DNA from 3 places in the Rhodococcus sp. JCM 9793 genome. Region 1 is predicted to be linked to each of the others. Evidence: riboswitches for the same ligand, from Rfam matches in the RefSeq annotation. Region 1 holds a riboswitch; each other region holds the start of a gene.

What was found. A riboswitch is a leader RNA that binds a small molecule or an ion and turns the genes downstream of it on or off. The one in region 1 is predicted to bind thiamine pyrophosphate.
Region 2: another riboswitch for thiamine pyrophosphate. It lies ahead of ACZ46K_RS26390 (3-oxoacyl-ACP reductase); the one in region 1 lies ahead of thiO (glycine oxidase ThiO).
Region 3: another riboswitch for thiamine pyrophosphate. It lies ahead of ACZ46K_RS22845 (TenA family protein); the one in region 1 lies ahead of thiO (glycine oxidase ThiO).

Annotation. Positions count from the first base shown of each region.
Region 1 is NZ_AP043721.1:2,193,301-2,202,838, forward strand. Features, by position in the region: gene ACZ46K_RS12260 (serine/threonine-protein kinase) at 1-2,309, opposite strand, end outside; gene ACZ46K_RS12265 (glutamate ABC transporter substrate-binding protein) at 2,317-3,291, opposite strand; gene ACZ46K_RS12270 (hypothetical protein) at 3,288-4,640, opposite strand; gene ACZ46K_RS12275 (NUDIX hydrolase) at 4,814-5,680, shown strand; gene thiE (thiamine phosphate synthase) at 5,683-6,384, opposite strand; TPP riboswitch at 6,411-6,525, shown strand; gene thiO (glycine oxidase ThiO) at 6,521-7,585, shown strand; gene thiS (sulfur carrier protein ThiS) at 7,582-7,797, shown strand; gene thiG (thiazole synthase) at 7,790-8,587, shown strand; gene ACZ46K_RS12300 (ABC transporter ATP-binding protein) at 8,646-9,538, shown strand, end outside.
Region 2 is NZ_AP043721.1:5,258,717-5,268,254, reverse strand. Features, by position in the region: gene ACZ46K_RS26405 (class I SAM-dependent methyltransferase) at 1-460, opposite strand, end outside; gene ACZ46K_RS26400 (MerR family transcriptional regulator) at 517-939, shown strand; gene ACZ46K_RS26395 (LLM class flavin-dependent oxidoreductase) at 986-2,320, opposite strand; gene ACZ46K_RS26390 (3-oxoacyl-ACP reductase) at 2,320-3,093, opposite strand; TPP riboswitch at 3,152-3,243, opposite strand; gene ACZ46K_RS26385 (DUF998 domain-containing protein) at 3,287-3,877, opposite strand; gene ACZ46K_RS26380 (ABC transporter permease) at 3,882-4,649, opposite strand; gene ACZ46K_RS26375 (ABC transporter ATP-binding protein) at 4,646-5,392, opposite strand; gene ACZ46K_RS26370 (sensor histidine kinase) at 5,505-6,608, shown strand; gene ACZ46K_RS26365 (response regulator) at 6,605-7,249, shown strand; gene ACZ46K_RS26360 (hypothetical protein) at 7,351-7,494, shown strand; gene ACZ46K_RS26355 (SDR family oxidoreductase) at 7,541-8,398, shown strand; gene ACZ46K_RS26350 (heme-binding beta-barrel domain-containing protein) at 8,503-8,982, opposite strand; gene arcA (arginine deiminase) at 9,052-9,538, shown strand, end outside.
Region 3 is NZ_AP043721.1:4,475,695-4,485,232, forward strand. Features, by position in the region: gene ACZ46K_RS22830 (ABC transporter ATP-binding protein) at 1-809, opposite strand, end outside; gene ACZ46K_RS22835 (TetR family transcriptional regulator) at 830-1,483, opposite strand; gene ACZ46K_RS22840 (carboxylesterase/lipase family protein) at 1,556-3,097, opposite strand; TPP riboswitch at 3,184-3,280, shown strand; gene ACZ46K_RS22845 (TenA family protein) at 3,273-3,983, shown strand; gene ACZ46K_RS22850 (ABC transporter substrate-binding protein) at 3,968-4,990, shown strand; gene ACZ46K_RS22855 (ABC transporter permease subunit) at 4,971-5,834, shown strand; gene ACZ46K_RS22860 (ABC transporter ATP-binding protein) at 5,831-6,580, shown strand; gene ACZ46K_RS22865 (alpha/beta hydrolase) at 6,760-7,767, shown strand; gene ACZ46K_RS22870 (LysM peptidoglycan-binding domain-containing protein) at 7,892-8,452, shown strand; gene ACZ46K_RS22875 (potassium channel family protein) at 8,532-9,098, opposite strand; gene ACZ46K_RS22880 (T3SS (YopN, CesT) and YbjN peptide-binding chaperone 1) at 9,217-9,538, shown strand, end outside.

The DNA of each region.
Region 1 (9,538 bases):
GGGCGGATGGCGTTGGCGAGGTCGACGAGTGTGTAGCGATGCATGCGGGCCGGTGCCTGCCTTGCAAGCTGACGCAATGCGGCCTCGGTGCCTCGCCGCAACCCCCGCTCGGTGAACGGCACATCCAGGAAGCGGGTGTGTTCGTGCCGGGATCTGTTGCCGGCGCGCACCCACTCGAGCGCGGTGCTGAGTACGAGCGCCTCCATCTGGAGGGCGCGCCCCTCGTCCGGCGGTAGTGCAGACACCCGCCGCGCGGCCTCGCGGAGGTCGGATTCGGTGATCGACTCGATGTCGCTGTCGCGCAATAGGATCAGCGTGCTCGTCATGTTCGCCGCGCTGTGATGACGCGACGTGGCCGGCACCTGGTCGAGGATCTCCACAGCCGAGGTGAGATTTCCGTGCGCGGTGAGTTGACGCGCCAAACCGAATGCGGCACTGACGATGTTGTGGTCGGTACGCCACACCGTGCGATAGGACTCCTCGCAGAATCGTCGCCACGCCGACGGATCGTCGCTCTCCCAATGTTGAAGGATCAGCTCGGAAGTGGCGGCCAGGGCCAGCTTGGGTGCCAGCTCACCCGGCAACGCCACGAGGACCTTCTCGAATCTCCCGAATGCAACCTCGAAATCCTCCAGGAGCACCGACGCGAGTCCCGCGTACCAGTCGATGCGCCAGTCGGCACCGATGTCGTTCTCCAGACGTTGGAGGATCTCGACGGCGTGTTCGGCTTCCCCGAGATCGAGGTAGGCGCGTGTCTCGGCGAGGGTGAGCTCGCGGGAGAAGGCCACACCTGCGGTCCCGACGACACGCTCGATGCCGCTCTCGCGGGCGTGCCGCAGCGAGTCGAGGGTCTGTTGCGGTTCACTGTGCACCGCGGCGGCGAGCAGCGCCGCACTCGGATCGTTCGGATCGATCAGCGGAACAGGAAGTGCCGCAGCAACATCACGTGATTCGATCGTGGGGTTCCGCTCGACCCCGTCGGCATACACATCGGTCTGCGCGACCGCCTCGTCGGTCCCGAAAGTGGTGCGCGGAGGACTGAACATGCGCGACAGACCGGGGTGTTCGCTGCTGGTCTTCTGCGACAGGATCTCCCTGAGGACCCCCGTCAGCTGACCTGCGAGCTCGTCGGCCGACGCGAAACGCTGATCCGGATCGGGATCGGTGGCGCGCAGCAACAGCCGGTGGAACGAGTCGTGTTCCGCGAGAAGCGGTGCCTCGACGGGTGTGGGCAGTCCGTCCAGATAGCGTCCTTTGTCGGAGGGCATGTCGAGGGTCAGTACCGCGAGGGTGCGCCCGACCGTGTAGATGTCGCTGGCCACCGTCGGCCCCGTCCGTACGATCTCGGGTGCCTGGTAGCCGGGCGTGCCGTACAGGTACCCGTAGTCCTCGATTCCCGCGACGGCACCGAGATCGATGAGCTTGAGTTGCTCGTCGGTGACCATGATGTTCTCGGGTTTGAGGTCGTTGTAGACCAACCCGATCTCGTGCAGGTAGCCGAGCGCGGGCAGTGTCTCGAGGAGATAGCCGATGGCCTGCTCGACGGGCATCCGCTTGTCGGGATACGTACCGAGCACCTCGCGGAGCGAGTTACCGCCCACATACTCCATGACGATGTACCCCATCGGGGTGCCGTCCGGCTGCGGGTGTTCGACGAAATTGTAGATCCGGACGATGCTCGGATGGCTCACCTCGGCGAGGAACTGCTTCTCCGCGACCGCCACTGCCTGAGCCTCCGCGTCACCGCTGTGCAGAAGTCCTTTGAGAACGACCCACCGGTCGCTGACATTCCGGTCGATTGCGAGGAAGATCCAGCCGAGCCCGCCGTGTGCGATGCAGCCTTGCACCTCGTATTGACCCGCGACCAGCGAACCCGGCTGCAATGCGGGCGTGAACTCGAACCGCGACCCACATTTCGGGCAGTGCCCGGACGTGGAACCCGGGCCCTTCGGGGTGCTGCGGCCCACCGGAGTACCGCACTTCCAGCAGAATCGTTTCCCCTCGGCCACATGGGGATTGCGCAATATCGCCGACGCAGGATCAACGGGCGAGGGGACGGGCACATCGACCAGATCCGCGACCCGCCGCCGGAGGTGTCCGCGCGAGCGCGAACGCCGAGTCGACGACCGTTGCGACGGAGTGCTCGCGTGCGGTGCCGAATCGGGCAGTGGTGATCGTTGCGTCGCTCGCGTCGCACTTCCGGGGGCCGGGGCCGCCGTCGCACTGCGTTCGGTTGCCGGGGCGGCGGGCTGGGTCACGGGGCCGGAGTCGGGTTCTTCGGGGGCATCTGGTGGTTCGGTGCCGGACATTGTCACCTCAATCGACGTACGTCGGGGTCGGTGGGGCGGGCGCCGGACCGAGAACCGTGAGGTACCGGTCGTACAACTCGGTCCACGTACCGTCGGCACGGATTCGCGCGAGGGTGCCGTTGACGGCGCGCACCAGGTCATCGCTGTTCTGTGAGATGCCGATGCCGTACGGCTCGGACCCCAGAGACGGCCCGACGAGTTCGAGATACGGGTCCTGCGAGGCGAGCCCGGCGAGGATCGTGTCGTCGGTGGTCACCGCGTCGACCTGACGCTGTTGAAGGACGACGAGGCAGTCGGCCCACGACGGAACGGCAAGGATCGACGCTGCCGGCTGCAGTTGTTGCATCCGCGGCAGCGATGTCGTGCCGGTCACGATGCACACACGGCGCCCCGCGAGGTCGGCGGCGCTGCGGATGTCGGAGTCCTTGACCACGAGTACCCGCTGTTGGGCTCGGAAATACACGGTCGAGAAGTCCACGTGCTCGCGTCGCGCGCACGTGATGCTCATGGTCTTCGCGACGATGTCGACGGTCGAGTCCTGCAGTGCCTGCTCGCGTTCAGCGGAGTTCAGGATCCGGAAGTCGACGGCCTCGGGGTCGCCGAGGAGATCGCGGGCGATCTCCCGGGCGATCTCGACGTCGAATCCGGTGATGCGCCCGGTCGCCGGGTCGCGGTAACTCATCAGGTTGCTGCCGGTGTCGAGCCCGACGATCAGCCGGCCCCGAGCTCGGATGGCGTCGATCGCGGGACCGGTCTCGTTGCCGGTGGGACGCAGACTCGCGGTGGGATCGCCGCAATCGGGTGATGTGGGGAACTCCGTCGGGGAGGCCACGATGTCTGCGCCCTCGGGCATCGGCAGCCCGATCTGCGTGATCTCGGTCTCCGAGTTGTCGGGTGGCACGTCGGCGGCACACCCCGTGGTGATGGCTGCGAGCGCGCACAGGGCCGCGAGCCCGCTGGTGATCCTGCGTCGCGTCGTCACTGGTACTCCCGGAGCCGAGGCCACAATCCGATGATGACGGCGATCAGTGACAGCACCATCAGAGTCAACGCCATAGGCGCGAGACCGGACAGCGTGCGCGACGCCCGGAACTCGCTGTCGCGAAGTTCGTCGCGGGTCTTCTCGATGCCCTCGCTCAGCGCGGCGTCGAGACGCGCGAACTGCGCGGTCGCCTCGTCGGGTCCGGGACCGGTTGCCAGTACCGCGGCGGCGGTGTAATCGCCGCGTTCGAGCGCCGACACGGTCCGTGCATGCGACCGGGCCCACGCCTGCCGGGCCGTTTCTGCCCGTGACACGGCGTCGGTACCGATCTCCACCGTGCCGCCGTCGGTGTAGCCACCCAGAAGATCGCCGAGACGCGTGATCGTCTCGTCGTAGTCCCCGATGTAGGTGCCGCCGGCGTCGCGTCGCGCAAGCATCAGCGTCTCGACAGTGCGGGACTGCTGCGCGAGGATGCGGCTTTCGGTGAGATCGGAGAGCGGCGCCGCGCCCTGCTCGATGGCGCGTTCGGTGGCGTTCGACGACACCAGCCCGGCGATGAGGAGCCAGCACAACAGCACCCCCGTCGCGCCGATCGCGAGAATCAGGCCTGGATTGAAGGTGCGTCTGGTCTTGCGGCTCACGAGGACATGGGCGGCGCACAACGCTGCGACGGTGACGAGGAGCAGACCGATCGCGCCCCACGGCGGAGCCACCGCGGCGCGCTGCGTCGAATTCACCGCCTTCACACCCTGCGTGTGCAGCTCTTGGGCCACCGGAAGCATCGACGTCTGCATCAGATTCGATGCTTCCGCCAGATAGGCGGCACCGACCGGGTTGCCGGTGCGATTGTTTGCGCGTGCGGTCTCGATCAACCCCGTGTACGTGGGCAGCATTCGTGCGATCGCCGCGACGTTCGCGGCGCCGAGTTCGTCCTGTTCGGCCAGGCCGGCAGCCGCGACGACGAGTTCCCCGGATGCCTTGGCAACAGCCTCGAGATAGCGGTCGCGCACCTCGGCGGGCTCGATACCTCCCGAGATGAAGCCGGTGACGGCAGCCGCATCGGCGATGGACAGCGCGCTGTACAGATTCTGGGCGGCGTTCGCGAGCGGTTCGGTGGTTGCGAGGAGACGATCGTGGGTGGACTTCCGGCTACTCGCGATCTGGGCCGACACCACACCCGAGACCACCAGCAGGACAGCGAGCACCAACCCGAGCGAGATCAGCTTCGCCGGTGTCGAGTGGAAGAATTCCCGCAGTCCGTCGACGCGGTCGCCCTGCCCCTCGGCCTCCTCCATCGGCCGGGCAGAGAGTCCGACAGAATCGATCGGAGGGGTCACGCGTACGTTCACGTGGCCACCCCTTCCTAGGAAACTCGATTGTGGCGAGCATATAAGTTGGACAGACAGTATTGGCAGGCGTCCGCATTGTCGGAGTCCCTCCGGAGTTCATGAGACCCGGCAACCGACAACGTAATGGGGACGTTGTGTCCTCGCGACGGACGAGGGCGAGGAAGGCGGACGCTATGCGCGGTGACGGGGACGGCTGGGCCATAGGGCCGGACGGAGGACGTCGATGGGGTCTGCACGGTGCGGCGGGTCTGCTGCTGCGTGCGCCCGGGAACGACGGATACCCCGAGGTGCTGCTCCAGCTCCGCGCGACGTGGAGCCACCAGGGTGGAACATGGGCATTGCCCGGCGGGGCACGTGACAGTCACGAATCCTCTGTCGACGCCGCCATCCGCGAAGCACACGAGGAAGCGGGCATCGACAGCGATTCGGTCGCCGTGCGTGCAGAGCGGATCACTTCCGGTACTCCCGGCTCGTGGACTTACACGACGGTTGTCGCCGACGCTCCCGAACCGCTCGACACCACTATGAACGGGGAGAGCACCGAATTGCGGTGGGTGTCGGAGCCCGAGGTGGAATCGATGCCATTGCACGCGGGATTCGCGGACGCGTGGTCGGTGCTGCGCACCCGGCCGGTGCGGATGCTGCTCGACACCGCGAACGTCCTCGGGTCCACCGGACCGACCGGCTGGTGGCGCGACCGTCCCGGCGCGACGGGTGCGCTGCTCACCGACATCGCGGCCGCGCTCCCGCGCACCGTCGAACTTCCGGATGGAACGTTCGGGTGGGTGTCGCGGGTCGAGGCAGTCCTCGAAGGTCAGGCGCGCAGCGCAGTCGTCGACGATGCACGCACCCACCTGCATACTGCCGACGGCAGCGGCGACGACGAACTCGCGCGGCTTGCCGCGACCACAGTTCCCACCACGGCGACCGCGCTCGACCCGACGGTGACCGTGATGGTCACCGCCGATCGTGGTCTGCGTGATCGGTTACCTCAGGACACCGTCTTGTTGTCCCCGTCGACCGTGCTCGGCTGGCTGTAGCGTCAGGCGGGTAGCGCGGCTTTGAGCGCCGCCGCAGCAGCACGCGGGTCGGAGGCCTTCGTGATCGCCCGCACCACTGCGATGCGCCGCGCGCCTGCGTCGAGCACCTGCGGGAGACGTTCGTGATCCACACCCCCGATCGCGAACCACGGTCGTTGCGGATGCGATGCGTGCACCTCGCGGATCACATCGAGTCCCGCTGCCGAGCGTCCCGGCTTCGTCGGGGTGTCCCACACCGGACCGGACGCGAAGTAGTCCACGCCGTCCTCACCGTCGGCGAGGACGGCCTGCGCGCGGCTGGCCGTCGACCGGCCGATGACGACGTCGTCGCCCAGGATCCGCCGCGCCTGCTTCACCGGCAGGTCGCCCTGCCCGAGGTGCAGGATGTCGGCGCCGGCGGCGAGCGCGATGTCGGCCCGGTCGTTGACCGCGAGCAGCGCACCGTGGCGTGCGCACGCATCGGCGATCACCTCGAGTGCGGCGAGTTCCTCACCGGCCTCGAGCCGACCGAACTTCTTCTCACCTGCGGAATCCTTGTCGCGCAACTGCACGATGTCGACGCCGCCGACCAGGGCTTCCTCGATGAACCGGGCGAGGTCGCGGGTGTCGCGACGAGCATCGGTGCACAGGTACAACCGCGCGGTCGCGAGGCGTCCACGGGGGTCGGGATGGTTGCCGCGGTAGGTGGTCCGGTAGGTCGTCACGGACAAGACGGTAGCCTCTACCTCGAAAGTGACAACACGGGAGTCCCGGGGATCGCGGGGCTGAGAGGGGGCCTGCCGGCCCTGACCGTTATGACCTGAACCGGATCATGCCGGCGCAGGGAGTGAGGTGGATGTCGTGTCGACAGTAGCTGTCATCGGTGGCGGTGTTATCGGTCTGTCCGTCGCCTGGCGTGCGGCCCGTGCGGGGTGGGCCGTCACCGTCCACGACCCCGATCCCGGGGCGGGTGCCTCGTGGGTGGCCGGTGGAATGCTCGCGCCGCTATCGGAGGGGTGGCCCGGAGAAGAACACGTCCTCGGGCTCGGCGCGGCGTCGTTGCAGCGCTGGCCGGAGTTCGCGCACGCCCTCGAACATGAGACCGGCGTGGATGTCTTCACAGCGGGTGCGTCACTGACCGTCGCACTGGATGCCGCGGACGCCGCCGACCTGCGCACGATCGCGTCGTGGGTGGGGGAGCAGGGCCATGAGATGCGGATCCTCACGCGGGCAGAGATCCGCGATCTCGAACCATCGCTCGGTCCGAGGATCAGGCTCGGCCTGCTCGCCCCCACCGAACTGTCCGTCGACAACAGAAAGCTCGTCGAGGCCCTACACCGTGCTGCTGTCGCCGCGGGTGTTCAGTTCGTCCACGAATTCGTCGGCGACCTGAACGAACTGAACGAAGACCGCGTCGTCCTCGCGGCGGGGTCCGCCTCGGCGAAGCTGTGGCCGGACCTTCCGGTCCGGCCGGTCAAGGGTGAGATCCTGCGGCTGCGCGTGCGGCCCGGAGCGACCCCGCCGCCGCAGCACACCGTGCGCGGTAGCGTGCACGGCCGCCCCGCGTATCTGGTGCCGCGCGCCGACGGGCTCGTCGTGGGCGCGACCCAATACGAAGCGGGCGATACCGAGGTCACGGTCGCGGGAGTGCGCGACCTGATCGCCGACGCCGAAATGCTGTTCCCCGCGATCGGGGAGTACGAACTGCGCGAGGCGAGCGCCGGTCTACGCCCGATGAGTCCCGACAATCTGCCGTTGATCGGCCGGTTGTCGGATCGGGTGATCGCCGCGACCGGGCACGGACGCAACGGGGTCCTGCTCACCGCCGTCACCGTCGATGCGGTCCTCGCCGAGCTCGCCGACGATCCGCTCCCCGAAGCGACACATGCAGATCCCCGACGATTCGTGAAAGAGAGTGTGCGATGACCAGTCAGATTTCGGTCGGTATCACCGTAAACGGCGAGGAGAAGTACTTCGCCGAGGCGCCGACCATGACGGAACTCTTGGTCGAGATGGGTCTGCCGGAGAAGGGCATCGCCGTCGCAGCCGACGGTGTGCTGCTTCCGCGTGGCCGCTGGGCCGAGAAACTCGGCAAGGGCGCGCAGATCGAGATCCTCACGGCGGTGCAGGGTGGCTGAGCAGGCAACCGGATCGGTGGACCCCGGACACGACCTGCCGCCGCTGATCATCGCGGGACGCTCCTTCTCGTCCCGGTTGATCACCGGCACCGGCGGTGCCGCGAATCTGGCGGTGCTCGAGGAAGCGCTTGTCGCCTCGGGCACCGAGCTGACCACCGTGGCGATGCGCCGGGTCGACGCGACCTCGGGCACGGGTGTGCTGGATCTGTTGCGCAGACTCGGAATCCTACCGTTGCCGAACACTGCCGGGTGCCGCGGCGCGAAGGAGGCCGTGCTCACCGCGCAGCTGGGCCGGGAAGCGCTCGACACGGAGTGGGTCAAGCTCGAGGTCATCGCCGACGAACGCACGCTACTGCCAGACGCCATCGAATTGGTTTCTGCTGCAGAACAACTCGTCGACGACGGTTTCAACGTCCTGCCGTACACCACTGATGATCCGGTACTCGCGCGACGCCTCGAGGACGTCGGGTGTGTCGCGGTGATGCCGCTCGGGTCGCCGATCGGGACGGGGCTGGGCATCGCCAATCCGCACCACATCGAGATGATCGTCGAATCCGCGGGGGTCCCCGTGATTCTCGACGCCGGAATCGGTACTGCTTCGGACGCCGCGCTCGCCATGGAACTGGGCTGTGACGCCGTGCTGCTCGCCACCGCCGTCACCCGCGCGAAGGACCCGGCGCTGATGGCGTCGGCCATGCGACACGCGGTCGAAGCAGGGTTCCGTGCTCGGCATGCCGGGCGCATCCCCAAACGCTTCTGGGCCCAGGCATCGTCGCCCATGGAACCCTGACGCCCTGGTCACGGTCGTGGTGCTGCGCTCCGGCCGGATTTACGGCAGTCTGTGGACCATGATCGAAGTGACCGGACTGACCAAGACCTTCGGTTCAACCACTGCCGTCGACAACGTGACGTTCACCGTCCCACCGGGCATCGTCACCGGATTCCTCGGCCCCAACGGGGCAGGAAAGTCGACGACGATGCGCATGATCCTGGGGTTGGACCGTCCGACATCGGGTACCGCGCTCATCGAGGGTAAGCAGTATCGGGAACTGACCCGGCCGCTGCAGACCGTCGGCGCGCTACTCGACGCGAAGTGGGTTCATCCGAACCGATCGGCGCGCGCCCACCTGCGGTGGTTGGCCGCCTCCAACGGATTGCCCGGCTCCCGCGTCGACGAAGTGTTGCGTCAGGTCGGCTTGACCGAGGTCGCAGGCAAACGTGCCGGCGGTTTCTCGCTCGGCATGTCGCAGCGTCTCGGCCTGGCGGGTGCGCTGCTCGGCGACCCGAAGGTGCTGTTGTTCGACGAACCTGTCAACGGCCTCGATCCAGAGGGCATCGTGTGGATCCGCCGATTCATGCAGGCCCTGGCTGCGGAGGGCCGCACGGTGCTCGTGTCGAGTCACCTGTTGTCGGAGATGGCCCAGACCGCCGATCACCTCATCGTGATCGGGCGAGGCAAGCTCATCGCCGACACTTCGGTCAAGGACTTCGTCGATCGCGCGTCGGAATCCCTCGTGGTCGTCCGCAGCCCGCAACTCGACGACCTGCGCATCGCACTCACCGAACGAGGACACACCGTGGTCGACCAGGACGGGGCGTTGCACGTGTCGGGCGCCGGCGCCGCAGAGATCGGCGAGCTCGCCGCGGCACGCTCGATCGTCCTGCACGAGCTGGCGAGCCGCCAGGCGTCCCTCGAGGATGCGTTCATGAAACTGACCGGAGGCGACGTGGAGTTCCACGG
Region 2 (9,538 bases), 3.1 Mb from region 1:
CGGCATCGGCCCACGGTGGGAACGCGGCGTGCGAGACGATCACGAGGTGCCCGTTCCGCGCGACGAGTCCGGCGGCGCGGCGAAGCACGTCGGTGCGCGGAAACTCGACGGGCGAATGCAGGAAGGACGCGGCGACAAGGTCGTAACTGCCGTCTTCGTGCCAACTCGACAGGTCTGCCGCGACGAATCGGATTCGGTCGTCGGGAACTCCGCCGGCGCGCGCAGCGTCGGTGGCGCGGCGGACGGCAGTGGGGGAGATGTCGATTCCGGTCGCGATCCAGCCTCGGCGTGCCAGCCAGATGGTGTCGGCGCCCTCGCCGCAGCCGAGGTCGAGGGCGGTGCCCGGTGTCGACCCGGACACCGCGTCGACGAGGGAGGCATTCGCATTGCCGGACCACAGGCCCTCGCTGTCGGTGTAGCGGTTCTCCCAGAACTGCGCTGGTGGTGTGTCGGTGTGCATGCGCTCTCCTTCGGTACGGGCTTGCATCACCGCCGATAATGCGACTTCATGTTGACATGAAGTCAAATGCGAAGTGGACGATCGGTGAGGTGGCCGAGCGCTTCGGCCTTGCCACGCACGTATTGCGGCATTGGGAGGACGCCGGGCTGCTCGCGCCCGACCGCGACACCGCAGGTCGCCGCCGCTACCGGGAACTCGATGTCACCCGGGTGGCGGTGATCATCCGCAGCAAGTCCGCCGGAATGAGTCTCGACCAGATCCACGTCCTGCTGGCAGGCAGGGCAGACGAGCGTCGCGACGTGCTCACCGCGCACCTCGACGACCTGGAGCGACGGATGGCAGAGATGGCCCGCTCCCGTGAGATGACGCGGCATGCACTCGAATGCCGCGCCCACGACATCGCCACGTGCCCCAATTTCGCGGCAGGCGTCGCCGATCTCCTCGGGGGCCGCACGGACACGCGTCCTGTTTTCGACTGAGGAAGGGGATCTATGAATCATTCACCGACGCAACGTAATTTGCTCGCTATCCGACAATCGCCCTGTGCCTGTGCGGCAGAGCCGGCACCGCCAGCCCCAGCGAGTCACGCAAGGTAGTGCCCGGGTACTCGCTGCGGAACAGGCCGCGGCGCTGCAACTCCGGCACCACGAGGTCGACGAAGTCGTCGAGGGAATCCGGGTAGGCAGGGCACATCAGGTTGAAACCGTCACAGGCACCGGCGACGAACCACTCCTCGATTCGGTCGGCGACCGACTCGGGTGTGCCGATCATGGTGGCGTGACCGCCGCCGGCAGCGAGAAATCCGAGCAGTTCTCGCAGAGTGGGTCGTTGCGTCTCGATGATTCGTTGCACTGTTGCGTACCGTCCCTGCGGGCCGGTGAACTCCGAGATGGGCGGCAGGTCCGAGACCGGAGCGTCGAGGTCGTGGCCGGTGTAGTCCTGGCCGGTGAAGGACCCGAGTTGGGCGAGTGCGCCCTCGATATCGAGGTACGCGTCCAATTCCGACTTCTTCGCCTGCGCTTCATCGACGGTGCGGCCGACGTAGGTGACGAGTCCGGGGAGGATCGCGAGCGACGTGGCATCACGTCCCGCGGCGGTGGCGCGGGCACGTAGGTCGGTGGCGAATTCGAGCGCCGCCGGAAGATCCCAGGCAACCGAATACACGGCCTCGGCGTGGCGGGCCGCAAGGTCACGTCCGGTGTCCGAGGCGCCGGCCTGGAACAACACCGGGCGTCCCTGCGGGCAGCGCGGCACCGTGAGCGGACCGTCCACACGGAAGTGCTTGCCGCGGTGCTCGATCCGGTGGATCGCGTCGGCATCCAGGAAACGTCCGGCCGAGCGGTCCGCGATCACGGCGTGCTCGTCCCATGAATCCCACAGTGCGACAATCGCGTCGATGAACTCCTCTGCCCTGCCGTAGCGTTCGGTGTGAGCCGGTAACGAATCCGATCCGTGGTTGCGGGCTTCGGCGTCGAACATCGACGTCACGATGTTGGCACCGGCGCGTCCACCACTGATGTGATCGAGTGACGCGAGCATACGGGCCGCGTGGAACGGTGTGTAGAAGCTTGCGGACACCGTGGTGACCAGCCCGATCTTCTCGGTGGCTCGCGCCATCGCCGACAGTGCGGTGATCGGTTCGAGAAACCACGTCGTGCCCGCCGTGTACGCGGGGTTCACACTGTGGCCGTCGGCGAAGAACACCGCGTCGAGGCGTCCCCGCTCGGCGGTGCGCGTGAGTTCCTCGAAATAGGCGATGTCGCCGATGCGCTCCGCAGCGGAATCCGGGTGCCGCCACGCAGAGGAATGGTGACCTGCGCCGTACAGAAATGCGTTGATATGCAAGGTGCGTACCGCCATCAGTTCATCACCAGACCGCCGTCGACGACAAGGTTCTGCCCGGTGACTGCACGCGACCAGTCGGACGCGAAGAACAACACGGCCGCGGCGAAATCCTCCGGGGTCGTGACCTTGCGCAGCGGGGTCGACGCGGCGATCAGGTCGAAGACCTCCGGAGGTGTCGCGGACGATGCATCGGTGGTGCGCAGGAGCCCACCCGACACCATGTTCACTCGGATGCCTTCGGGGCCCAGATCTGCAGCGAAAGTACGGGTCGTCGACAACAAGGCTGCTTTGGCTGCGGTGTAGTCGTGGTACGGCACGACCGGGTTCTGGAACAGGTTGGTCCCGATATTGACGATGCTGCCTCCGCCGGCTTCTCGCATTCCCGGCAGTGCGGCCTGGATGGTGTTCACCGCACCACCGACGATGCCTTCGAGTTGGGCGGCAAAGGCGCCGTATCCGATTCGATCCGCCTTGTCGCGGGCGTCACCGTTGAAGGAGAAGTCGGGCAGGGCGTTGTTCACCACAGTGGTCACCGGACGGCCGAAATATTCGCGCGCCCGGTCGAACACGGCCTCTACTTGCGTGCGGTCGGTGACGTCGGCCTGCACGGCAATCGCGCGTTCGGTACCGATGCTCTCGGCGAGAGCCCGTGCCGCGTCGTTGCTGCGCCGGTAGTTCACGACGACGGACGCACCTTCGTCTGCGAAAGCCTGTGCGATGCTGCGGCCGAGCCCGCGGCCGGCGCCCGTGACCAAGACGATCCGGTTCTTCAGTGCTGTTGTGGACATTGTTGTGACGCCTTCCCTTCGGACCGAAGGGATACGCAGACGGCGTCGGACCTCTGGCCTGTCGCCGGCTCGGCATCCCTTCGCTCGCATGATCGAGATCAGGTTCGACGGGTGTGTTCTCAGCCGTGTCCGGCACCCCGTGTCGAGTTTCGAACGCCAGGTTAACAGCTCGGTTCGACCATGCTGCGGCGCGTCACGTTCCGGCATGGAGGAACAGCAGTGCGAGCCACGCCCAGCCGACGACGATCACTGCCCGCTGGATGAGGCCGGCGTAGCGGGAATCGTTCTCCCACGCCTGCCCGAACACGATGAAACCGACGGTCAGCGCGGCAGCGGTCAGGCAGGAAAACCACGTCCATCCTGCACCGGGCACGGTGAAGACTGCAATGATCGCCGCCCCTGGAAGCGAAGTGAACACGACCGCGCCCGCCTGGTCGTGGATAGTGTGCCGCCGCGAGTACTCCGTCGGGGTCTCGTCCGGTGTGCCAGGCGGATATGCGCGCATGGCATCCATCGGGAAGAGCCCCGAGACCAGGAGCGACACACCGAACACTCCGATCGCCACGCCGAGCAACACACTGCCGAATGTGTGGGCGACGCCGATCGCTCCGGCAGTCACTACTGCACCGCACACGATGAAGTTGGTGGCCTGAATCCAGCCCCGGTGGCCCAGCGCGAGTGCACTGACGGGCTGACGCACCGGGTGGTAGCCGGGGCGGGTCCATCCGTCGACGAGGAAGACCACGACGAACACCGCGAGTGCGATCGAACCGATGATCGTCACGCGATCACTCCCACCGGAAGAGCGCAGCCGCGACCACGACACCGACCACGATCGTCACACCGAGCGCGACGAAGTGAGCCGGGTCGGCGGGGTTCCCCGCCCAGGCCGCGGACATCGCCTCGACCGAGGCACCGAACGGCAACCATTCTCCGATCGTCGCGACCGGGTCGGGAAGCGCATCGCGGCTACCGAACAAGCCTCCGGTCGCACCCAGTGCGAAGAATGCGACGAGTCCGATCGCCACCGCGGAGTTCGGGGTCGGTGAAATCGCCGCGACGATCATTCCGACGGCGTACATCGCCGCCATCGACAGCACGAACACACCGACAGCAGTGCCGAGATGCACGGGCAGGCGGGCGTCGAAGAAGACAGTGGCCACGACGAGAGCTGCGGTGAGCCCGACCAGGGTCTGCAGCACGCTGACCACGACCTGGGCGACCAGGACCATAGCGGGTGACGCGGGCGTCACCGACAGTCGTCGCAGTATTCCGGTGCGCCGGTAGTACGCGAGGAAACTCGGCATGTTGATGACACCGATCGTGGCGATGATGATCGTGAACACCAGCGGAAGAACGAACACGTCCAGCACCGAGCGCCCGTTCGCCACGATTTCGCTGCTCGCCGACGACGCGCTCATGATGAGGATCAACAGCGGAAGTCCGATCGGAACGACGAGCCCGGCGGTGTCGCGTGCGACCATCTTCGCTTCACACACGGTCAGCGTGAGCCAGGCGGCGGCTCCTGGACGGTGGGTGTCGACGGCGGTGCTCATGCGGTGTCCTCCAACTCTTTTCCGGTGAGTACGACGAACGCGTCGTCGAGGTTCTCCGCCGCTGCCTGCGCGACGAGACCGGCCGGGGTGTCCAGTGCGACGATGTTTCCCGCGTCGAGCAACGCCACGCGGTCGCAGAGGTGCTCCACCTCTTCCATCGCGTGACTGACCAGCAGAACTGCGACGTCGCCGGCGCGTAGTCGTTCGATCGTCTTCCACATCTGTCGCCGCGCACGAGGATCGAGGCCGGTGGTCAGTTCGTCGAGGATGACCACACGTGGCCGCCCGACGAGTGCGAGCGCGATAGACAACCGCTGCTGCTGCCCGCCGGAGAGCTTCTCGAATCGGATATCTCGTTGTTCGGTGAGGCCGACCATCTCGAGAAGTTCCCCGGCAGGAACGGGTTGCGGATAGAAGGTGCGATACAGGCCGACGAGTTCGGTGACGGTCAGCGACCCGTGCAGTGTGGACTGCTGCAACTGCACGCCGAGGATCTGCCGGAGCTGTGCCCGGTCACGGTGCGGGTCGAGGCCGAGTACGCGCACGTGCCCCCCGTCCGGGTTCCGAAGCCCCGCCACCATCTCGACGGTGGTGGTCTTCCCTGCTCCGTTCGCCCCCACGATGCCGAGCGTTTCGCCGAGCTCGAGGGTGAAACTCACGTCGTCGACAGCGACCCGGCCGCCGTACCGCTTGTGGAGATGATCGGCGTGGATCGCAGGTGGGCTCTCGGTGATCCTGTCCATGATGCCGACGCTACGAGTCGCGGGTGGGTCGTCGCGTGTGCCGGATGTCAGGAATGTGTGCCATGACTTTCGGCACCCCCGGAGGGGGGCTACCGGAGCTTAAAGTGGTGACGTGCAACGTTGGACACCGGAGGGCCTGTCGGGCGTAGCGATGCTCGTCGTCTCGATCGTGGTGGGCGGGCCGGTGCTGTTCGGAGCCGCGCAGACGGAAATCCCGCGCGCCCTGTGGATCGTGCTGTTCGGTGTCCTGCTCGTCGCGCTGTTCCTCGCCGCTGCGAGAGAACGGCCTTCCGCGGTCGGCAGGGCGGCGTGGGCGGTGGCAGTCGTGACGGCCTGGACAGTGGTCTCGACAGCGCCGGGCATGGGTCTGCTGCCGGTTCTGCTGGTCGTCGTCGCAGCGGTGAGCGTCTACATCGTGCCTCTACGTGTCGGTCTGGGCGTGGTGGTACTCAATACCGTCGTCATTGCGTGGGCTACGGCGCAGCAGAGCGGTGATACGGGTGCGACCACCCTCACCAGCGGCTTCTATCTCCTCATCCAGCTGGCGACGCTGTTCAGTTCGGTCTCGCTCCTGAGGGAACAGCGGATGCGGAGGGAGTTGACCGAGGCCCATGTCGAACTACAAGCGGCGAGCGTCCTGTTGTCGGAGTCGGCCCGCACCGCGGAACGGCTGCGGATCTCTCGCGATCTGCACGACCTCATCGGTCATCAACTCACCGTTCTGGCTCTCGAACTCGAAACAGCGCGACACCGCGATGGCGAGCAGGCACGTGAGCACGTCGAGCGGGCGAACGGTGTCGCGCGGGAGTTGCTCGCCGACGTACGTTCGACGGTGGGTGAGCTGCGGGTCGAACCCTTGGACCTGGCCGCCGCGTTGACCCGGGTGGTGCGTGATCTGCCGGGCCTCGAGGTTCAGATCGATGTCGCTCCCGACGTGGACGTCGGTGAAGAACAGGCTGCCGCATTCGTGCGTGCCGTGCAGGAGATCGTCACCAACGCCCTTCGTCACGCCGGTGCTCGCACACTGCGGATCGAGGTGTCGTCGGAGCGCGGCGGTGCCGTCCTGTCCGCGGTGGACGACGGTGCCGGCGCGCGGAAGCTGACCGTCGGTAACGGTCTGCGGGGTCTCGTGGAACGTTTCGAGGCCCTCGGTGGAAGCGCCTCGTTCGATGGAACCTGCGGGTTCCGGGTCACTGCGTGGGTACCGGCCTCATGACCAGTGTCGTGGTGGTCGACGATCAGACCCTCGTGCGCCAGGGAATCCGGAGTCTTCTGGAGGTCGCCGAGATCGAGGTGATCGGTGAAGCCGACGACGGCAGAGTGGCCCTCGACGTCATTTCCTCGACGGATCCCGACGTGGTGCTCCTGGACCTGAGAATGCCCGGATACGACGGTATCTGGACACTCGACCGGTTGCGTGAGCGGGACATCGCGGTACCCGTACTCGTGCTCACCACGTTCGACGACGATGCACTCGTTCTCGCTGCGCTTCGTGCAGGCGCGCGCGGATACCTCCTCAAGGACGTCACTCTGGAGCAGTTGACGCATGCGGTGCGCACTCTGGCGGACGGTGGCACACTTATCGCGCCCTCGATCACCGACCGACTCCTCAGGGCGATCCGGTCCGGACCGTCACCGTCAGGGGCGGAGACCACTCGGGCACAGGACCTCACCGACCGGGAACTCGAGGTGCTCCGCCTGATGGCCGAGGGCTTCAGCAACCGCCGAATTTCCGAAGCGCTGTTCCTCGCCGAGGGCACGGTGAAGAACCACGTCTCGTCGATTCTGCTGAAGTTCGGTGCCCGCGACCGCACCAACGCGGTGTTGAGGGCTCTCCACGAAGGCGTCCTACGCTGACGCCCAGCTGTCTGTGAGCACAATCTCGACCGTGCAACCGTCTCCCGAGACGATGGCGCCGATCCGGAGAACCCGGCACACTGTGTGACATGGACCACAGGATGAGTGACGACGAATTGCGGCGCGCGATTCGGGTATTGCGCGAACGCGCGGATCTTGCTCGCAACGAGGGCCGCGAGGACGACGCCGCAATGCTGGAACGGACCATTCTCGATTACCAGAAGGAGATGTCGCAGCGACTCTGAGTGCAGGTTTCGCGCTCCGGGGCGTCGTGGCGGTTAGGGTGTCGCCATGGCGATCAAGGATCTGCGCGGCGCGAGGTTTCTCGTCACGGGCGCGGCCAGTGGAATCGGCCGGGCTCTCGCTTTCGCTGCGGCCGAGGAAGGCGCCGAACTCATCCTCACAGACCTCCACCCGGACGGCCTCGACGATGTCGTGACGGCTGTCCGCAACAGCGGTGGGACGGTGCTGCATTCCGCGGCGTTCGACATCTCCGACTACGACGCCGTCACCGCGTTCGCGAACGAGGTCCACGAGCGATGCGAGTCCATCGATGTCGTCGCCAACGTGGCCGGGGTGTCGGTGTGGGGCACCGTCGACCGACTGGAACACAAGCACTGGAAGCTCATGGTCGACGTCAACCTCATGGGGCCCATCCACGTCATCGAGAACTTCGTGCCGCCGATGATCGCGGCGCGACGCGGCGGGCACATCGTCAACGTGTCGTCGGCCGCGGGATTGCTCGCCCTGCCCTGGCACTCGGCATACAGTGCCAGCAAGTTCGGGTTGCGAGGTGTCTCGGAGGTGCTCCGATTCGACCTCAAACGCGACAAGATCGGCGTCTCGCTGGTGGTGCCGGGTGCGGTGGCAACTCCGCTGGTCGACACGGTGCAGATCGTCGGTGTCGACCGAGATGCGCCCGCGGTCCGCAAGCTCACCGGTCGTTTCGTGAAGCACGCGGCCTCACCGGACAAGGTGGCCGACCGCATCCTCGCGGGTATCAAGAAGGACCGGTTCATGGTGTACACGTCGTTCGACACCCGGTTCGGTTTCTGGTGGGCCCGAAAGTTCGCGCCACCCTACAACCTCGTCATGCAGGGAGCCAACGACTACTTTCGTAAGGTTCTACGCTCGGGCTCCGCGAAGTAGCCGGAGCTGAGCACCGCAAACGTAAGGTTCGCAACGCTGGTGGTCGACCATCGGCGTTGCGAACCTGACAAAAGGTGTGCGAGCCTCGACCGCGCGAAACCGAATTATGTGTCGCGCTGGAGTTGCGCGTGCAGATGATGGGTGAGCGGGGTGTCGGCGTGCGCCATCCACATGTCGTAGGTGAGAGTATCGCCGTCGAGAACGAATCGGCGCTTCAGTTCGTGCACCGGCTTCGCGTCGGGGGAGCGTTCCAGTACGACGGCGACCAGGTCGAGCACGCCGTGGCTGAGTCGGCCGCGTTGGATCTCGACGAACCCCGTCGGCTGCGACACGAGTAGTTCGATGTCGTGACCGCTGTTCCGGAGGTACCCGTTCTCGGTGTGGAGTGGCCGGGCCTCGATGCGGTGACGGGTCCGGCTCACGTACATGAGGAACGGTTTTCCGGGGATCGAGGCGAATTCGATCGTCTCGTCGTACGTGAAGTCGTCGATGGTGGGGTAGTGGCCTTCGCCGCCTCCCACCCAGCGACCCGCGAACGGGGCGAGTTCGCCGAGCGGATCGTTGTCGGCCGGACTGTCGGACATGGGGAACTCCTCGAGGGTGGGCTGCGCGTGTGCTCCCGCCATCCTCCCGTAGCGAGTTACCGTTGTCGCATGAACCAGCAGTGGGGTGTCGATTCCGAGGTGGGTGCGCTCACCTCCGTGATGTTGCATCGACCCGGCGCGGAACTCGAGCGGCTCACACCCCGGAACAACGATCAGTTGTTGTTCGACGCGTTGCCGTGGGTGTCGCGTGCGCAGGAAGAACACGACGCGTTCGCCGACTTGCTGCGGAGTCGCGGTGTGGCGGTGTTCCTTCTCTCGGACCTGCTCACCGAAACCCTCGAGGTCAGCGGAGCGGCACGGGTGCAGAGTATTTCGTCGGCCGTCGATCCGCGTCGGCTCGGGCATTCGCTGGCGCAGGAACTCGCAGCCCATCTGCGCACCACCGCTGCGCCCGAGCTCGCACGAATCCTGATCGCCGGGATGACTTTCGACGAACTGCCCGCAGCGGGGATGGGTGCACCGCCGTCGCTCGTACGACTGATGCATCACGGCCCCGATTTCGTGATCGACCCGCTCCCCAACCTGCTCTTCACCC
Region 3 (9,538 bases), 2.3 Mb from region 1:
GTGAGCTCTCGCAGCACCGACGTCACGGAGGCATTGTCGACGTCGAAGGCGAGATGCCCGTCGTCGTAGGTCAGATCGTGCACACCGGGGAGCGACGCGAATCCGATGGGGAGGGCGGGTACGGTGGCCCGCACCGCGGAGCGGGTCAGGTGCCGCAGCTGCGCGAGGGTTCCCGTCTCCACGTCTTTCCCGGACCGGATGATCGTCACGGTGTCGCAGAGCTTTTCGACTTCGGCCAGGATGTGGCTCGACAACAGCACCGTGCGCCCGGCGTCGCGCAACGCACGCACTTCGTCGGTGAACACCGCCTCCATGAGCGGATCGAGTCCGGACGTCGGTTCGTCGAACAGGTACAGCTCGACATCCGACGCCAACGCCGCGACGAGCGCGACCTTCTGCCGGTTGCCCTTGGAGTAGGTGCGGGCCTTCTTGGTGGGGTCGAGTTCGAACCGTTCGAGGAGTTCGGCTCGGCGTGAGGGGTTGTCGCCGCCACGGATTCTGGTCAGTAGGTCGATGATCTCACCGCCGGTGAGCGCCGGCCACAGGTTGGTGTCGCCCGGGACGTACGCCAGGCGACGATGGATCGCCACCGCGTCGGTCCACGGGTCGAGCCCCAGGACGCGAGCGGAGCCCGAGTCGGCGCGGAGCATGCCGAGGAGCACGCGGATCGCGGTGGATTTCCCGGCACCATTGGGTCCGAGAAACCCTGCTACGGTTCCGGTTCCGACTTCGATCGAGAATCCGTCGAGAGCGCGGGTGGTGCCGAAGGTCTTGACGAGGTCGACGGTGTCGATGGCGGGTGTGTCCATGGTGCAACCTCCGTGGTCGGTTACGGGTCGGCTGCCTCCCGGACAGCCAGATATGCGGTGAGCATGGTCGAGTCGGTGAGTAGCGGTTCGGTGTAGAGCTCGAGCAAGGGGAGCAGAAGACGGTCACTGTACGAACGCAGCCACGCGGGCAATGCGTCGAGATCGAGAGGCTCGTTCGGGCCGGGAACATGCAGTAGCAGCGCGCCGGTGCTGAACTCGACGAGCGCCCGTGCCCGTGCCTCGGGATCCCGACTGGGACTCACGATGCCGGACTCGGTACCTTTCGCGAGGTAGCCCTCGGTGGTGGCCACCAGATGATCGAGAAACGCCCGAGAGGCCGGGCGCCGGGCCTGAAGGCTCCGAATCAGGTAGCCGATGAGCGGGGCATAGCTCCCGATGTTCTCGAGCTGCGCCAACATCGCCGCGACCCCACTGCCCGGTTCGAGGACCGAGGATTTGAGCTCGCGGATGCTGTCGAGAACATACGCGTCGCAGTGCTCACGCAGACCGGCACGGGAACCGAAGTGGTGCACGATGAGCGAGGCGCTCACACCGCATTCGGAGGCGATGGCCCGCAGCGAAATGTTCACACCGTCCCGAGCAACACAACGAATTGCTGCGTCGCGGATGCGAGCACGGGTCGTGAGGTCGGAAACGCCCTCGACTGAACGCATGTTCCAAGGGTTGCACACGTGTTCAATGACGTCAACAGGATTTACACGTCAACAGGATTTACTCGGTCGGCTTCAGGAGAAGCCCATCACCTGATTGCCCCACACCTCCCGCATCGACCCATCCGGATCCGACACGACCGTGTCGCGCGCATCGATCAGCAAGGTCATGCGCTCGCCTGGCTCGTACTGCGGCCAGTGCTTCGACGCATCCAGAGCAGCCGGCACCCCGTGCTTGACGAATGCCAGCCATCGACGCTGCACCCGCCCCGACACCTCGATCGCACCCTTGCGACCACCGAGCCAGAAACTCGGATCGCGACCGAGCGTCCCGAAATTGCCGAACACGTATGGCAATTCGGTTGCATGACCGGCACCGATCCGCGCGGCCTTGAGCATCGGCGTCGCGTGGTCGAATCGATACACCCATGTCGGGGAATGTTCGGCATGCGCCTCCGCGACCCATAACACCGGCATCCGGAAACCCGCGTCGCGCGACAGGGCCATCGCACCACTCGGCTTCGGCAGATCAGGGTACGCCGCGGCGATCTCAGCGAGCCGTTCCGGCTCGAGATCGGGACGGTCCTTCGCGAGTGCCTCCAGCATGGCGCGGACCGCCGAATCGTCGACGGGCATCAGCGGCGACTTCATGAAACGGAAGATCGACGGCTCGTCCTTGTTCGAACCGATGATGAGCGGAACCCGATGCGACAGACCCTTCTGGAACGCCGCGACCGGATATTTGGGCACCAGGTCGCGGTCGACCACCGGGGTCATCGCCAAGGTGCCCGGAATTTTCGTGGGGATCTCCCCGACCACTGTTTCGGCCGCGGCGACGAGCTGCTCGTAGGGCATGTCCCGCAGGGACCCCACCCGAGCAGGCGACACGTCGAGGATATCGAGGAATCGCTCAGCAACCATCGCCGCGCGTTCACGACCGTATACCGACGTCGCCGGTGGCGACTGCGCGATCGCCCGATGGAACAACCCCTCGGCGCGCGGCACCGTCATGAGCGTCGTGACCGATCCCCCGCCCGACGATTCACCGAACAGGGTGACGTTGTCGGGATCGCCGCCGAAGTCCGCGATGCAGTCGCGCACCCATTCGAGCGCAGCAATCTGGTCTCGCAGACCGAGATTCGACTCATACGTATCGCCGACGGTGGAGAACGACGACAGGTCCAGAAACCCCAGCGCCCCCAGACGGTAATTGAGCGTGACCACCACGATGTTGCCTGTCTCGCTCAGCACACGTCCGTCGTAGATCTTCTGACCCGAGTAGCCGATCACATAGGCGCCACCGTGGATCCACACCATCACCGGGCGCTTGTGCCCGTCCGGTTCCGGAGCCCAGATGTTGAGCGAGAGGCAATCCTCGCCGATGGTCATGTCGGACGAGATCCCGATCGGGCTGTTCCGGCTCTGCGGAGCGATCTGCCCGTACCGCTCGCAGTCGAGCACTCCCGACCACGGCGAAGGCCCCTCCGGCGACCGGAACCTCATGTCACCGCAGGTCGGGGCGGCGAACGGGATCCCCTTCCACGAGTACACCGCGCCGTCGCGGAATCCGCGGGCTTCGCCGTACTTGCATCCGACAACGAGTGTCTCGGCGTCCACATGACCTCCCGGTGAGCTACTCGCATCCCAACGTACCCACCGGACACCGAGCCGACAGCCGCTCGGCGAAGGTGCTATCGTCGCCTCCGACCGACACGGGGTGCTCCGCAAGTGCGGGGCTGAGATCACACCCGTCGAACCTGATCAGGTAATGCTGACGAAGGGATGTTTCGGGATGACTGTGCCTGCGCACGATTCACCGACCGACCGTTTCACCGATGTCCTGTGGGACCACACGAAGGTTCTACGCGACTCCATCGACAACCTCGAGTTCCTGCGTTGCCTGGGCGACGGCACGCTTCCCCTCGAGTCGTTCCGCTTCTACATCGAGCAGGATGCGCTCTACCTGGCCGGATACGCCAAGGCCCTCGCGCTCCTCGCCTCCAAGGCACCGGACCCGGTCACCGGCGCATTCTGGGCGACCAGTTCCGCGACGGCGGCGACCGAGGAATCCTCGCTGCACCGGCAGCTTCTCACCGATGGCGTGCTGCCTGTGAGCGACGCACCCGTCGCGCACTCCCCCGCGTGCCTCGGTTACGTGTCGTATCTGACGGCCACGGTGGCGACCGAACCGTATCCGGTGGGTGCCGCCGCAGTGTTGTCGTGCTTCTGGATCTACGCCGAAGTGTGCCGCGACCTGGCCTCCAGCGCAGCCGCCGTGCTCGCCGCCGATCCGGCCCATCCCTACGCGCAGTGGGTGGCCACCTACGACGACCAAGGATTCCAGGATTCCGTCGCGACCGCACGCACCCTCGTCGACGCCGCCGGGGCAGCCGCCACCGACACCGAGCGCGACGCGATGATCGACGCGTTCACCCTCGCGACCCGCTACGAGTTGCTGTTCTGGGACACCGCCCTGAACACGCAGCCGTGGCCCGCGTCGTGACGCTGCGGCACCGGATCACCGCACTCGCTGTCGCCACCATCACCGTGTGCGCAGTCGGCGCATGCGCCGGTGGCGGTTCCGACGACACGATCCGGTTCGCACTCGATTGGACCCCGAACACCAACCACACCGGTCTGTATGTGGCGTTGCAGGAAGGACTGTTCGACGATGCCGGGCTCGACGTCGAGATCCTGCCCTACAACGAGGCGACACCCGACACCCTCGTCGACGCCGGCAACGCGGAGTTCGGCATCTCCACCCACGGCATGGCGACGTTCTCCCGCGCTTCCGGGGCACACACCGTCACCGTGCTCGCTCCGTTGCAGCATTGGGCAACAGGGATCGGCGTCAAGGCGGACCGCGCGGATCTCATGCGTCCGGCAGACCTCGACGGTCACGTCTACGCAGGTTTCGCCGACCCCGGTGACAGCGAGGCGCTCGCGCAGGTCATCCGCAACGACGGTGGACGCGGCGAGTTCGAGGAGGTCGTCCTCGGAACGTCCGCGTACGAGGCGGTCTACTCCGGTACCGCAGACTTCACCGTCTCGTATCTTGCGTGGGAAGGACTCGAAGCAGAGCATCGCGGACTGCCGATGCGCTATTTCGAATACACCGACTACGGCTTCCCCGACCAGTACGCGATCGTCGTGAACGGCAACGAGGACTGGCTCGCCGAGAATCCGGACCGGGGCCGCGCGTTCGTGCAGGCACTTCAGCGTGGGTACGAGATCGCCGCTGACGATGCCGATCGAGGCGCCCGCGCGCTGCTCGACGCCAACCCGGGGGCGTTTCCCGACGAAGAGCTCGTCTTCGAGAGCCAGCGGATGCTCGCCTCCGACTACATGCGGGACGAGCAGGGTCGCGTCGGTACCCTCGACGCGGAGAAATGGGCCGGGTACGCGCGGTTCCTGTACGAGCAGGGACTGCTCACCGGTCCCGACGGCGCGCCGCTGACCGCCGAACCCGACTGGTCGACCTACCTCACCGATGACTATCAAGCGCCCTGAGGCCGAACACCCTGACACCCGGGGGACGACAGACCGGGTCAGGACTGCCCGACGCCGCGTGAATCGTGCATTGCCGGCGATTCTCGTCGCAGTGGTACTCGTCGCAGCGTGGCAGCTCTACGTGATGATCAGCGGAATCCGCCCGCAGGTGCTGCCGTCTCCCGCACGAGTGCTGCAGCAGGGGTGGGCATACCGCAGCGACATCGCCGGGCATGCCGCCGCGACTCTGCAGGTCACGATCGTCGGGTTCGCGGTGTCGTTGACCTTGGCGTGGGTGCTGGCAATCGCCGTCGATTTCTCGCCATGGCTACGGCGGGCGTTCGTTCCGCTGTTCGTGGTGTCGCAGACATTACCGATCATCGCGATCGCCCCGCTCATGATCATCTGGTTCGGCTTCGGTCTGCTGCCGAAGATCCTGGTGATCGCCCTGGCCACGTTCTTTCCGATGGCGATCGGGTTGATCGAGGGATTCGCAGCGACCGACCGGGAGGCGGGGGCACTTCTGCGCAGCATGGGTGCCACGCGGTGGCAGGTGTTCCGATATGTGCGGCTCCCGTCGGCACTGCCGCGGTTCTTCACGTCTCTGCGCATCGGAGTCACCTACGCCGTAGTGGGCGCGGTGTTCGCGGAGTATGTCGGCGCCACATCGGGGCTCGGCATCTACATGGCCACCCAGAAGAACTCGTTCCGCACCGATCTGGTGCTCGCAGCCGTCCTGGTCACCGCGATCGTGTCACTGGTGTTGTACCTGCTCACCTATGTGGCCGAACACATGATCGCACCGTGGGCGCTCACCACGGAGAATCGGCCGACAGAGAATCGAACAACAGGGAGTCGGGCATGAGCGCAGTCATCGTCTCCGGCGTCCACCGGTCGTTCGACGGCAACCACGTACTCGCCGACATCGACTTCGACGTGTCCCCAGGGGAATTCGTCTCGGTCATCGGCCCGAGCGGGTCGGGGAAGTCCACTCTGTTCGGTTTGGTGGCGGGCCTCGACACCCCCGACGAGGGCACCGTCACGGTCGGTGGAGCACCCGCGGCGCCGGGGCGCGCCGCACTGATGCCCCAGAAGGATCTCCTGTTCCCGTGGCGCACCGTCCTCGACAACTGCGCGCTCGCACTCGAGGTACAGGGAGCGCCGCGTCGGGAGGCACGCGAGCGAGCGCGGGCTCTGTTCCCCGCGTTCGGACTCACCGGATTCGAGAAGGCCCGCCCGAACGAGCTGTCCGGCGGGATGCGTCAGCGCGCCGCGCTGGCGCGGACCGTGGTCCAGCAACGCGAAATCCTGTTGCTCGACGAGCCGTTCGGCGCTCTCGACTCGCTCACCCGCACCGATATGCAGTTGTGGCTGCAGGACGTGTGGCAGCGCGACCGCTGGACCGTTCTGATGATCACCCACGACGTACGCGAGGCCGTTCTACTGTCCGACCGGGTCCTGGTCCTCTCGCCTCGACCCGCAAAGATCCTGCACGAAGTGCGGGTTCCGCTGCCTCGGCCACGGTCGTTGGAGTTGCTCACCGACCCGGAATTCGTGGCATTGGAACGTGAGCTCGTGTCGGTGCTGCACGCACGGTCCGACATGCATTGAGGGCTCGCGTGATTCGGAATACCGGAATATCGAATCGGTAACAGGACGCCGCCTCACCTGCATCGGCGATGCCACCCCGTATCTATCGGATTACAGCGCTCACCCACACCGTCTCTCGGGCGTACCTTGGGGAATCCGTAGTTCGAACAGGTGTCCGGAAGCGGCGAGGAGGCGGCGATATGAGCAGTGCATTGTCCGATCCCTTCATATCGCCGACACCCGCGTCGCCGACACCCGCGAAAGCCCCGCGTGTCAGGGAGTACGGCGGCGTGAGCCTCGCCTCCCGTGCGCTGAGCATGTCCGTGCGCCACACCGTGCGGCCGTTCCTCGATGCCTGGGCACTCACCCCGGCACTTCCGTGGCCGACGGGTCTGGTCGACCGCGCTGCGTTCCCGCTACTACCGATATCGGGGACCGAGCATCACCGCGTCGCGTTGGACACGTGTCCCGCCGAGTTCGTGCGCGCGCCAGGCGCCGACGGCCGCACCGCGGTCCTGTACCTGCACGGTGGCGCATTCCTGTGCTGCGGTCTGACCACCCATCGTCAGCTGGTGTCGCGCATCTCGGCGGCAGCGGGCGCGCCGGTGCTGTCGGTGGCCTATCGGATGCTCCCGCGTCATCCGATCCGACGCGCGGTCGACGACGCTCTGTCCGGACTGCGATGGTTGATCGCCCACGGCTACCCGATCGAACGGATCGTCATCGCCGGCGACTCGGCGGGCGGATTCCTCACCTTCTCCGTGGCGCACGAAGCGCTGTGCCTGGGGATGGGTCGGGCCGCAGGCACCGTCGCGATCTCACCCCTGACCGACCTCGATCCCCACCGCAAGCTCGAACACCCGAACGCCCAGAAATGTGCACTGTTTCCACGACGCGCGGTGCCGGTGCTGTCCACACTGATCGAGCGGGCCGAGCGGATCGACGACCGGTACGAACCGGTGCCTTCTCCCGTGGATCTCGACATGACCGGTATGCCGCCGGCACTGATCCAGACCGGATCCGAGGAAATGACCTTCATCGACGCCGAGACCATGGCGTACCGTCTCGCAGCGGCCGGCGTTCCCACGGAACTGCAGGTGTGGGAGAAGCAGGTGCACGTGTTCCAGGCGGCCGCGTCGCTGGTACCCGAGGGCAGCCGTGCTGTCGCCCGGATCGGTCGGTTCGTGCGCTCGCTCGACATGGTGTGATCCGGCGAACAGTGAGACCCGTGGGCGGCATCCACCGGGAGCAGCCAGGACGGCGGTACTGTGCGTGACGGTATCCGGTTCGAGCCGGTTGCCCGAATTCAACATATCGATCGAAAGGGACAGCGTGAGCTCTCTCAATGCCGGCCAGAGCCTCGGTGTGGGCCAGGAACTGAAGTCCGACAACGGCAAGTACACCCTCACGCTCCAGCAGGACGGCAACCTGGTCCTGTCTGAGGGCCGCAGTGCCGTGTGGGCAGCGGGAACCGACGGCTCCGGTGCCGTGCGCGCGAATGTCCAGGAGGACGGCAATTTCGTCCTGTACAAGGGCGACAACTCCCCGGTGTGGGCGTCGGAGACCAGCGGTAACTCGGGCGTGCGCCTGACGGTGCAGGACGACCGCAACGTCGTGCTGTACGCAGGCGACAAGCCCGTGTGGGCGAGCAACAGCGTTGCTCCGAAGGCTGCCGAGCCCGCTGCTGCGCCTGCCGCCGCTGCACCGGCAGCAGCCGCGCCTGCTCCCGCCGCTCCGGCACCGCGGACCCACACCGTCGCTTCCGGCGACACCCTCTGGGCGATCGCCGAGCGTTTCTACGGCGACGGCAGCCAGTACCAGCGCATCGCCGATGCGAGCGGCGTCTCCAACCCGGACCTGATCCAGCCCGGCCAGGTGCTCACCATCCCGTGATGCCTGCAGGCTCATAGTGTCGAACGTCCCCATCACCTGCTTCGGTGGTGGGGACGTCCACGTTCACAGAATCTGTCATTCACGGACTCTCGTCGGTTATCGGCTTCTCCCCCACCTGCTGCCGACGATGCTTGGCCGCGAGCACGAACAGCCGCACCACCAGCGCGAGGAAGATCAGATTGCATACGATCTGCGCCGAGACCACCGCCCTCGTTCCATCGGTGACCGCGGCGATGTCCCCGAATCCGACGGTCGCGAACACCGTCAGACTGAAATACAGGGCGCCCATCCGGGTCAGGAGCTCGGTGAATCCCTCCGGGTCGACCTGTGAGATCACGGCGTACAGCGACGCGAAGCCCAGAATGTAGACGGTGGAGGTCGCGGCGATCCCTTCCATCGCCTGAACCATGGGATGCGGGGAGCGCAGGACCCACCACACCTGCCAGCCGCAGACCGCGCACACCACCGCCGACCCGCACACCAGCAGGAACAGTGTCGAGAGGTCGTCGAGTCCGGTGAAGGGCAACGTGAAGTAGGCGGTACCCACCACCACGACCGTCGTCACGGTGCGAAGCAACGCCCGCCACGTGAGTCCGCGCAGCTGGGCGGACCTGTCTGCATCGGGGGACCGCGCGCGGTTCGGCACAGGTGCAAGTATGCGCCTTCCAACCGATCGGCACGCTCACCGACGGGCGTCCTGTCGGTGGGTCCGACTAGTGTTCACGACACACGGGTCAATGTCGGGAAGGTAAGGGGGCAGGTTCATGGGCGAGCCGGAAAGCGGATTCGACCGCGACGTCGACCGCGCCTGGCGCGAGTTCCGGGGGGACCTCGCCGACCACGTCGCTTCCATGCGAGACGGAGGCGGACTCGTGCTCGAGCCGCTGGCAGAGGAATCCGGTGGGCCGGCCGGGCCGTGCGTGCAGTTCTACGCGTGGGGCGATCAGCAGGTGCGCTGTGAAGTGCCGTCCAATCTCCATCTGTCCGATGATCGGTATCTGTCGCCGCAGGATGAGGCATTGCTGCTGGAATTGGGCTGGCAAACACCGTCGCGGGATCCCGATGCACCGGAGGACGGCGGCTCGC